Regions from separate parts of the Micrococcus sp. M4NT genome, predicted to be linked through region 1. Evidence: riboswitches for the same ligand, from Rfam matches in the RefSeq annotation. Region 1 holds a riboswitch; the other holds the start of a gene.
The links. A riboswitch is a leader RNA that binds a small molecule or an ion and turns the genes downstream of it on or off. The one in region 1 is predicted to bind thiamine pyrophosphate.
Positions count from the first base shown of each region.

Region 2: another riboswitch for thiamine pyrophosphate. It lies ahead of thiC (phosphomethylpyrimidine synthase ThiC); the one in region 1 lies ahead of NJC10_RS02985 (thiamine ABC transporter substrate binding subunit).

Region 1 covers NZ_JAMYEH010000003.1:116,426-120,629, reverse strand. Annotated here, with positions in the region: gene NJC10_RS02995 (agmatine deiminase family protein) at 1-650, shown strand, start outside; gene NJC10_RS02990 (AI-2E family transporter) at 544-1,941, opposite strand; TPP riboswitch at 1,987-2,092, shown strand; gene NJC10_RS02985 (thiamine ABC transporter substrate binding subunit) at 2,153-3,295, shown strand; gene NJC10_RS02980 (ABC transporter permease) at 3,292-4,204, shown strand, end outside.
Region 2 covers NZ_JAMYEH010000007.1:135,025-139,228, reverse strand. Annotated here, with positions in the region: gene NJC10_RS06540 (hypothetical protein) at 1-21, opposite strand, end outside; gene thiC (phosphomethylpyrimidine synthase ThiC) at 60-1,919, opposite strand; TPP riboswitch at 1,918-2,029, opposite strand; gene thiD (bifunctional hydroxymethylpyrimidine kinase/phosphomethylpyrimidine kinase) at 2,103-2,966, shown strand; gene NJC10_RS06525 (thiamine phosphate synthase) at 3,154-3,867, opposite strand; TPP riboswitch at 3,914-4,018, shown strand; gene NJC10_RS06520 (FAD-dependent oxidoreductase) at 4,023-4,204, shown strand, end outside.

The DNA of each region.
Region 1 (4,204 bases):
ACGGGGCGGGCACCGCCGTGGTCGACGCCGGCGCCGTGCTGGCCCCGGAGGTCAACCCGGGCTGGAGCGCCGCCCAGGCGGAGGCCGAGCTCGCGGGCCTGCTGGGCGTCACGCGCGTGGTCTGGACCGCCCTGCCCCGGCGTCCGGGGAGCGGGCCTTTCGGCGGACCGGGCCACCTCGGCGGCTGGATGCGCTTCGTCGAGCCGGGGCGGCTGGCGGTGCACTGGCGTGCCGACCGGTTCCACCCCGAGCACGCGGTCGGAGCGGCCGCGCTGCGCGGACTCGAGGGCACGCCGGACGCGGCAGGCCGTGCGCTGCGCGTGCGCACCGTGCCCGGGGGCGCGCTGCCCGAGGCCTACGACCCCGCCGAGCAGGGGGTGCGCTCGCTCGTGGACGCCGTCCCGATGGGCGGGCACGTGCTGCGGCCGGCGTTCGAGGACGCGCCGACGGAGGAGGCGGCCACGGCGCTCACGGCCGAGCTGCACCCGGGACGGCGTCAGCTGCGCTTCCCGGCGCCTCCCCTGCTGCGCCTGGCCGGCTCCCTCACCGACCTGGTGCTGGTGCAGCCCCGTCCGCAGGACCGGCCACGGGATCCGGGGCCGGACTCAGCGGCGGCCCCGCATCCTCCGGCCGCTCCCCCATGCCGCTGACCCCGGCGGGGGGCTGCCCCCGCTTGGCGCGCCGGGCCTCCGCGGGGCTCAGGCCCACGCTCACCCCGCGCGCCTCCTTGCGCGTGTGGCTGCCCTCCTCCGCGGAGGAGCCGCCGCGCAGCCGGGCCAGAAGGGTGGACTGCCTCCGCTCCATGCCCTTCAGGTCCGAGGCGATCAGCGAGTTGATCCACCGTGCGTTCGGATCGGCGTCGATCAGGATGGCCTTGGCCAGCAGGGTGCAGGGGAGCGCGAGGATCGCACCGAGCGGGCCGAGGACCCACGCCCAGAACAGCAGGGAGAGGAAGCTGACGGTGGGGATCACGCCGATCGCGTCCCCGGCCACCTTGGGCTGGATGATGGACTGCAGCACGAAGTTGAGCACCGAGTAGCTGATGACGACGCCGAGGAAGGCGGGCCAACCGCCCTCCGCGAGGCCCAGGATGGCCGGCGGGATCAGGCCGATGATGAAGCCGATGTTGGGCACGTAGTTGGTGAGGAAGCTCAGCACGCCCCACACGAGGGCCATCGGCACGCCGATCACCAGGAGCGCCACGACGTCCAGGACGGCCACGATCAGCCCGAACACGGTGGTCACCACCCAGTACCGGCGCACGCCGCCCGCGAAGTCCATGAGCGCCTGGCCGAACTCCCGGCGGGCCGAGCTCAGCAGCTGGACGCGGCGCTCCACGGCCATGGAGTCCATGGCCAGGAAGAACATCCCCATGACCACGGTGATCAGCAGGCCCACCACCGCGTAGACGTTGGACGCGATGGCGGTCAGCGCGGTGACGGCGGCGCCCGTGACCTGCTTGATGTCCACGGCCTGCAGCTGCGCGTTCACCATGTCCGGGGTGAGCCCCTGGGAGGACAGCCACGCCGAGACGTCCTGCATGATCGCCTGGAACCGCCCCGCGTACTCGGGCAGGGAGCTCACCAGCTCGAGCCCGGACCAGAAGATCAGCCCCACGAACACGGCCAGCACGGTGACCACGAGGAGCACCGTGGCCGTGGCCCCGAGGACGGGGTGCACGCCGCGCTCGATCAGCCAGCGCTGCAGGGGGTAGGCCACGATCACGAGGTTCAGCCCGAGGAAGACGGGCGCGATGATGGAGGAGATGCCCTGCAGGAACTGCACGAGCACCACGAGGCCCGCGAGCGTCAGCACGATCACGAGCATGCGCGGCCACATCCGGTGCGGCCGGCGGATGTCCCAGTCGGAGGCCGGCGTCGCCGGGGCGACCTGGGGGGCGGGGGCGGGTCCGGCCGGCGCGGCCTCGTCGGGGGTGCTCACGCGTGCAGTCTAAGGTCGGCGCGGACGCGATAGGCTCGCCCCAGTCCACATCGACAGGGGAGCGCCGCAGCGGCGCTGAGAGTGCGGTCCGCCGCAGACCCTCGAACCTGCTCCGGCTCGCACCGGCGAAGGAAGTCGAGACCCTTTCCCGGGGCGTCCGCATGCCGCGGGCCCGCCCCCGGCCCCTCCCGCCGCGCAGGAGGAGACCCGCATGACCCGCACCGCCACCGAGCACGCCCGCCGCCCGCGCACCGCCGCGCTGGCAGCCCTCTCCGGCGCCGCCCTCGCCCTCACGGGCTGCTCGCTCTCCGGCCAGGGGGGCTCCGGCTCCTCCTCCGCGGCGGGCTCCGCGGACGCCGCGGCCGCGGCCACCACGTCCGGCTCCGCCGCCTCCGGCTCCGACTCCGCGGGCGGTGGCAAGACCGTCACGATCATGACCCATGACTCCTTCGCGCTGCCCGAGGAGCTCATCGCCCGGTTCGAGCAGGAGTCGGGCCACCAGCTCTCCACCACCGCCCCGGGCGACGCCGGCTCCGTGGTCAACCAGCTGCTGCTCGCCAAGGACCACCCCACGGTGGACGGCGTGTACGGCATCGAGGACCACTCCACGCACCGGCTCATCGACGAGGGCGTGGTGGCCGAGTACACCCCCGCGAACCTGCCCGAGTCCGCGAAGGACCGCGTGGTCGAGGGCCGGATGATCCCCGTGGACCAGGGGCAGGTGTGCCTCAACGTGGACACCCCGTGGTTCGAGGCGGAGGGGGTGGAGGTCCCCGACTCCCTTGAGGACGTCACCGACCCCCAGTACGCGACGCTGACGGTGCTCACCAGCCCCGTGACCTCCTCCCCCGGCCTCGCCCTCCTGGCCGCCACCAAGGAGGAGTTCGGCGACGATTGGAGGGGCTGGTGGGAGAAGGCCCTCGACGGCGGCGCCAAGGTGGACGCCTCGTGGTCGGACGCGTACTACACCGACTTCTCCGGCGGCGAGGGCAAGGGCGAGTACCCGATCGTGCTCTCCTACTCCTCCTCCCCCGCGTTCGCCCCGGCCACGGACGTCCTGGAGGCCTCCTGCACCCCGCAGACGGAGTACGCCGGCGTCGTCGAGGGCGCGAAGAACCCCGAGGGCGCGCAGGCGTTCATCGACTTCCTCCTCTCCGAGGACGTGCAGAAGGCGCTGCCGGAGTCCATGTACATGTACCCGATCGACGAGTCCGTGGAGCTGCCCGCCGAGTGGGCCGAGAACGCCCCCCTCGCCGAGGACCCCATTTCCCCGGATCCGAAGGCCGTGGACGCCGAGCGCGAGGAGCTGCTCAAGGAGTGGACCGCGCTGCACGAGGAGCACGCCGGGAAGTGACCTCTCAGGTCCCCGGCCCGCCCGCGCTCGCCGAGCCCGTCCTCGCGCCCCCGGGTCGCCCCGCGGGCGGACGGCGACGGCGCCGCACGCGGGCCGGCGGGGACGGGATCGGCGCGTGGTGGCTGCTCGCCGCCGTCGTGCCGCTCGCGTTCCTGGCGGTGTTCTTCGCGTGGCCCGTGGCGGCCATGCTGTGGCGCGGCGTGTCCGCGGACGGCGCACTGGACCTCACCGCGTTCGGCGAGGTCCTCGCCCGCGAGCGCACATGGCGGATCCTCGGGCAGACCCTGGGGATGGCGGCGGCCGGCACGGTGGCCGCCCTCCTGCTCGGGCTGCCGGCCGCACTCGTGCTGCACCGCCGGGCGTTCCCGGGCCGCGCGCTGCTGCGCGCGGTGGTGACGGTCCCGTTCGTGCTGCCCACCGTCGTCGTGGGCGTGGCGTTCCGCGCCGTGCTGGCCCCCGGCGGGCCGCTGGGGTGGACGGGCCTGGACCAGTCCACCGCCGCCGTCGTGCTGGCCCTCGTGTTCTTCAACGTCTCCGTGGTGGTGCGCCAGGTGGGCGCGCTGTGGGGGTCGCTGGACCCGCGGCAGGAGGAGGCCGCGCGCACCCTCGGGGCCTCGCCCTGGCGCGCGTTCCGCACCGTGACCCTCCCGCAGCTGGCGCCCGCCGTGGCCAGCTCGGCCGCGCTCGTGTTCCTCTTCTGCTCCTCGGCGTTCGGGATCGTCCAGACCCTGGGCCGGCCGGGCTACGGCACCCTCGAGTCCGAGATCTGGGTGCAGACCTCGGTGTACCTGGACCTGCGGGTGGCCGCGGTGTTCTCCACGCTGCAGTTCCTGGTGGTCATGGCCGCCGTCGGGATCTCCGGGGCCACCGCGGCGCGGAGCGTGCGCGCCCTGCGCCTGCGGGACGCCC
Region 2 (4,204 bases), on a different contig from region 1:
CGCGCGGGGGGAGGTGCTCATGGCCGGCACCCTGGCCCCCGCGTCGCGGCACGGACCGCTCAGTCCCTCGCGAGCACCCCGTCCCCCTCGGGCCGGCGCAGGCTCGGCTCGGGCAGGTACACGGACCCACCGGCGGCCCGGAACTCCGCGGACTTCGCGGCCATGCCCGCCTCCGCGATCCGCGCCTGGTCCGAGGCCGTGCCGAACTCGGAGCGGATGTCCTGGCTGATGCGCATCGAGCAGAACTTCGGCCCGCACATCGAGCAGAAGTGCGCGGTCTTGGCCGGCTCGGCGGGCAGCGTCTCGTCGTGGTACTCCTCGGCGAGCTGCGGATCCAGGCCCAGGCCGAACTGATCGCGCCAGCGGAACTCGAAGCGGGCCTTGGAGAGGGCGTCGTCGCGGTCGCGGGCGCCCGGGTGTCCCTTGGCGACGTCGGCGGCGTGCGCCGCGATCTTGTAGGTGATCACGCCCGTCTTCACGTCGTCGCGGTTCGGCAGGCCCAGGTGCTCCTTGGGCGTGACGTAGCAGAGCATCGCCGTGCCGTAGCGGGCGATCTCCGTGGCGCCGATGGCCGAGGTGATGTGGTCGTACGCCGGGGCGATGTCCGTGACGAGCGGGCCGAGCGTGTAGAACGGGGCGCCCTGGCACAGCTCCTGCTGGCGCTCCACGTTCTCGCGCACGAGGTGCAGCGGGATGTGCCCGGGGCCCTCCACCATGACCTGGACGTCGTGCTCCCAGGCGCGCCGCGTCAGCTCGGCGAGCGTGTCCAGCTCGGCGAACTGGGCGGCGTCGTTGGCGTCCGCCACGGAGCCGGGGCGCAGGCCGTCGCCGAGGGAGAAGGACACGTCGTAGCGCGCGAAGATCTCGCAGAGCTCGTCGTAGTGCTCGTAGAGGAAGTTCTCCTTGTGGTGCCCCAGGCACCAGCCGGCCATGATCGACCCGCCGCGGGAGACGATCCCCGTGACGCGGTCCGCGGAGAGCGGCACGTGGCGCAGCAGCACGCCCGCGTGGATCGTCATGTAGTCCACGCCCTGCTCGCACTGCTCGATCACGGTGTCCCGGAAGACGTCCCAGGTCAGCGCCTGATGGTCGCCGCCGACCTTCTCGAGGGCCTGGTAGATCGGCACGGTGCCGATCGGCACGGGGGAGTTGCGCAGGATCCACTCGCGGGTGGTGTGGATGTCGTCGCCCGTGGAGAGGTCCATGACGGTGTCCGCGCCCCAGCGGGTGGCCCACTCGAGCTTGGAGACCTCCTCGGCGATCGAGCTGGTGACCGCAGAGTTGCCGATGTTCGCGTTGACCTTCACGGCGAACGCCCTGCCGATGATCATCGGCTCGGCCTCGGGGTGGTTCACGTTCGCGGGGATGATGGCGCGCCCGGCGGCCACCTCGGAGCGGACCAGCTCGACGTCCAGGCCCTCGCGCAGCGCCACGAAGCGCATCTCCGGAGTGATCTCCCCGCGGCGGGCGTAGTGCATCTGGGTCACGCGCCGGCCCTCGGCCGAGCGCAGGGGTGCGCGCTTCTCTCCCTGCCACTCCTGGGTGGAGGCGCCGCGGCGCACGGCCGAGCGGCCGTCGTCGAGCAGGTCGCGCTCGCGGCCCGCGTACTCCTCGACGTCGCCGCGCGTGCGGATCCACTCCGCGCGCAGGGGCGGAAGGCCGCGGGTGGGGTCGGCGCCCGGGCCCATGGTGCGGTACACGGTGAGCGGCTCGTTCGGGGTGCCGTCGGGGGAGTCGTCCTGGTGCACGCGGGTCACCGGCACGCGGATGCCGTGCTCGGGGTCCTCGAGGAAGCCCAGGCGGTGCGTGGGGTAGTTCTCCTCCGCGACGACGGCGGCGCCGGCCTCGGCGGACTCGGACGCGGCGGCCTCGGCGGGGGCAGGGGTGGTGGGCGGAGCGGTGCGCTCGGAAACGGCCATGGCCGTGTCTCCTTCTTCCTTCGCCGGCATGACCCGGACAGGTTCAGACGGTGGTCGGACGGCGTCAGTCCGATCTCAGCCCCATGCCAGGGGCCCCCGTGGGGATGCCACGGACGCTAGACCATCCGGGCCGCGTGTGTCGAACCGCACGGCGGGGGCGCCGGACGTGGCACCCTGGGCCGCATGAGCGCCCCCGACTGCCGGTCCGTGCCCCGCGTCCTGTCCATCGCCGGCTCCGACTCCGGCGGCGGCGCCGGCATCCAGGCCGACCTCAAGACCATCGCGGCGTGGGGCGGCTATGGGCTCACCGCGATCACGGCCGTCACGGCGCAGAACACGCAGGGCGTGCAGGCGGTGCATCCGCTGCCCGTCGACGTCGTCCGCGCCCAGCTGGACTCGGTCGCCGCGGACATTGGGCTCGACGCCGTGAAGATCGGCATGCTCGGCTCGCCCGAGCTCCGGGATGCCGTCCGCGACTGGCTCGAGCGGGTCCGGCCCCCGCGCGTCGTGCTGGATCCCGTGATGGTGGCGAGCTCGGGGGACGCGCTCTCCGACGCCGCCGTGCCCGCCGGGTGGGCGCCGCTGCTCGCAGCGGTGGACGTCGTCACGCCCAACCTGCCCGAACTCGCGGCGTTGACCGGCGCGGACGTCCCCGCGCGGTGGGTGGACGCCCTGGAGCTGGCCCGCGGCCTCGCCGCGGAGCACGGCGTGACGGTCGTCCTGAAGGGCGGCCACCTCCGGCATGCCGCGGACCTCGCGGAAGGGGTCCCGGACGCCGTGATCGGCCCCGAGGGCCGGGTCACCGAGGTGCGCGGCGCGCGCGTCTCCTCCCGGTCGACGCATGGAACGGGCTGCACGCTCTCCTCGGCGCTCGCGGTGCTCGCCGCGGGCGGGACGGCCTGGGAGGACGCCCTGCGCACGGCCAAGCCGTGGCTCGCGGAGGCCATCGCGGCGGGGGAGCGGCTCGACGTCGGCCGGCGCACCGACCGCTGGCACGGCCCGCTCGACCACAGCCATCGGGACCGGGGGGCGGGCGATCGGGACTGATCGTTCTGGAATGGCTGCCCTCGAACCATGGGCAGACCCAGGGAGTTCGACGAGGCCGCTCCTGGAGGTCCCCCTCGACGAGACGCAGGAGCACGACCGCGTCATGGTCACGGTCGATGACCCCGTGGCGAGGGCGGGGGTCGTCCACGCGGCGCTGCCGCGCCGCTCCCACCCGGGCGCGGCAGCGTCAGCCCGTGACCGCCGCACGCAGACTCCGCGCCGCCGCCTCCGGATCGTCGGCGCCGGTCACGGCCCGCACCACCACGATCCGCTCGGCGCCCGTGCCCAGCACCGCGGGCACACGGTCCTCGTCGATCCCGCCGATCGCGAAGAACACACGTCCCGCCGCCTCGCCGCCGGGGGCGGTGATCTCCGCCGCGAACCGCGGCAGAGCGAGCCCCACGGCGGCCCGGCCGGGCTTGGTCGGCGTCTCCCACACCGGCCCGGTGCAGAAGTAGTCCAGCTCCGGATCGGCCGCGGCCCCGCGCACCTGCTCCTCGGTGCGGCAGGACCGCCCGAGCAGCACCTCGGGGCCGAGCACGCGCCTCGCCTGCGTGCTCGTCAGGTCGTCCTGGCCCGCGTGGAACACGTCCACGCCGGCTAGGAGTGCGACATCGGCCCGGTCGTTCGCGGCGGACAGCGCCCCGTGCTCGCGCGCCAGCTCCACCACGATCGCCAGGGCCTCGAGCTCGACGCCCACCTCGACCCGCTTGTCCCGCACCTGCAGGGCGTCCACGCCGCCGCGGAAGCACGCGGCCGCGAAGGCGGCGAACGCGCCGGCGTCGAGGGCGCCGTCGTCGCGGACGTGGCGGGAGAGGTCCGTGCAGACGTACAGGCGGGCGCCCGCGAGGCGGCGGGCGCGCTCGGCGCGTGTGGCGAGGGCGGCGGGGCGGTGCGGCATGCGCCCACCCTGCCACGTCCGCCCACCCGGCGTATGCTGGGCGGCATCCATGGGAGCCCGCGCCACAGCGGGCTGAGAGGGACGCAGTCCGCGCACGCGCGGGGCGCGCCGACCATCAGACTCGATGCGGATCATGCCGCCGTGAGGAGGAGCCCATGCGCTGCGTGGTGGTGGGGGCCGGGATCGTCGGCCTCGCGACGGCCGTGCGCCTGCGGGACGCCGGCCACGAGGTGACCGTGATCGCCCCGGACCTGGACGCGCCCGCCGCCGGCGACGCCGCCACCCACGCCGCGGCCGGCATGCTCGCCCCGCTCGGGGAGACCCAGTACTCGCAGTC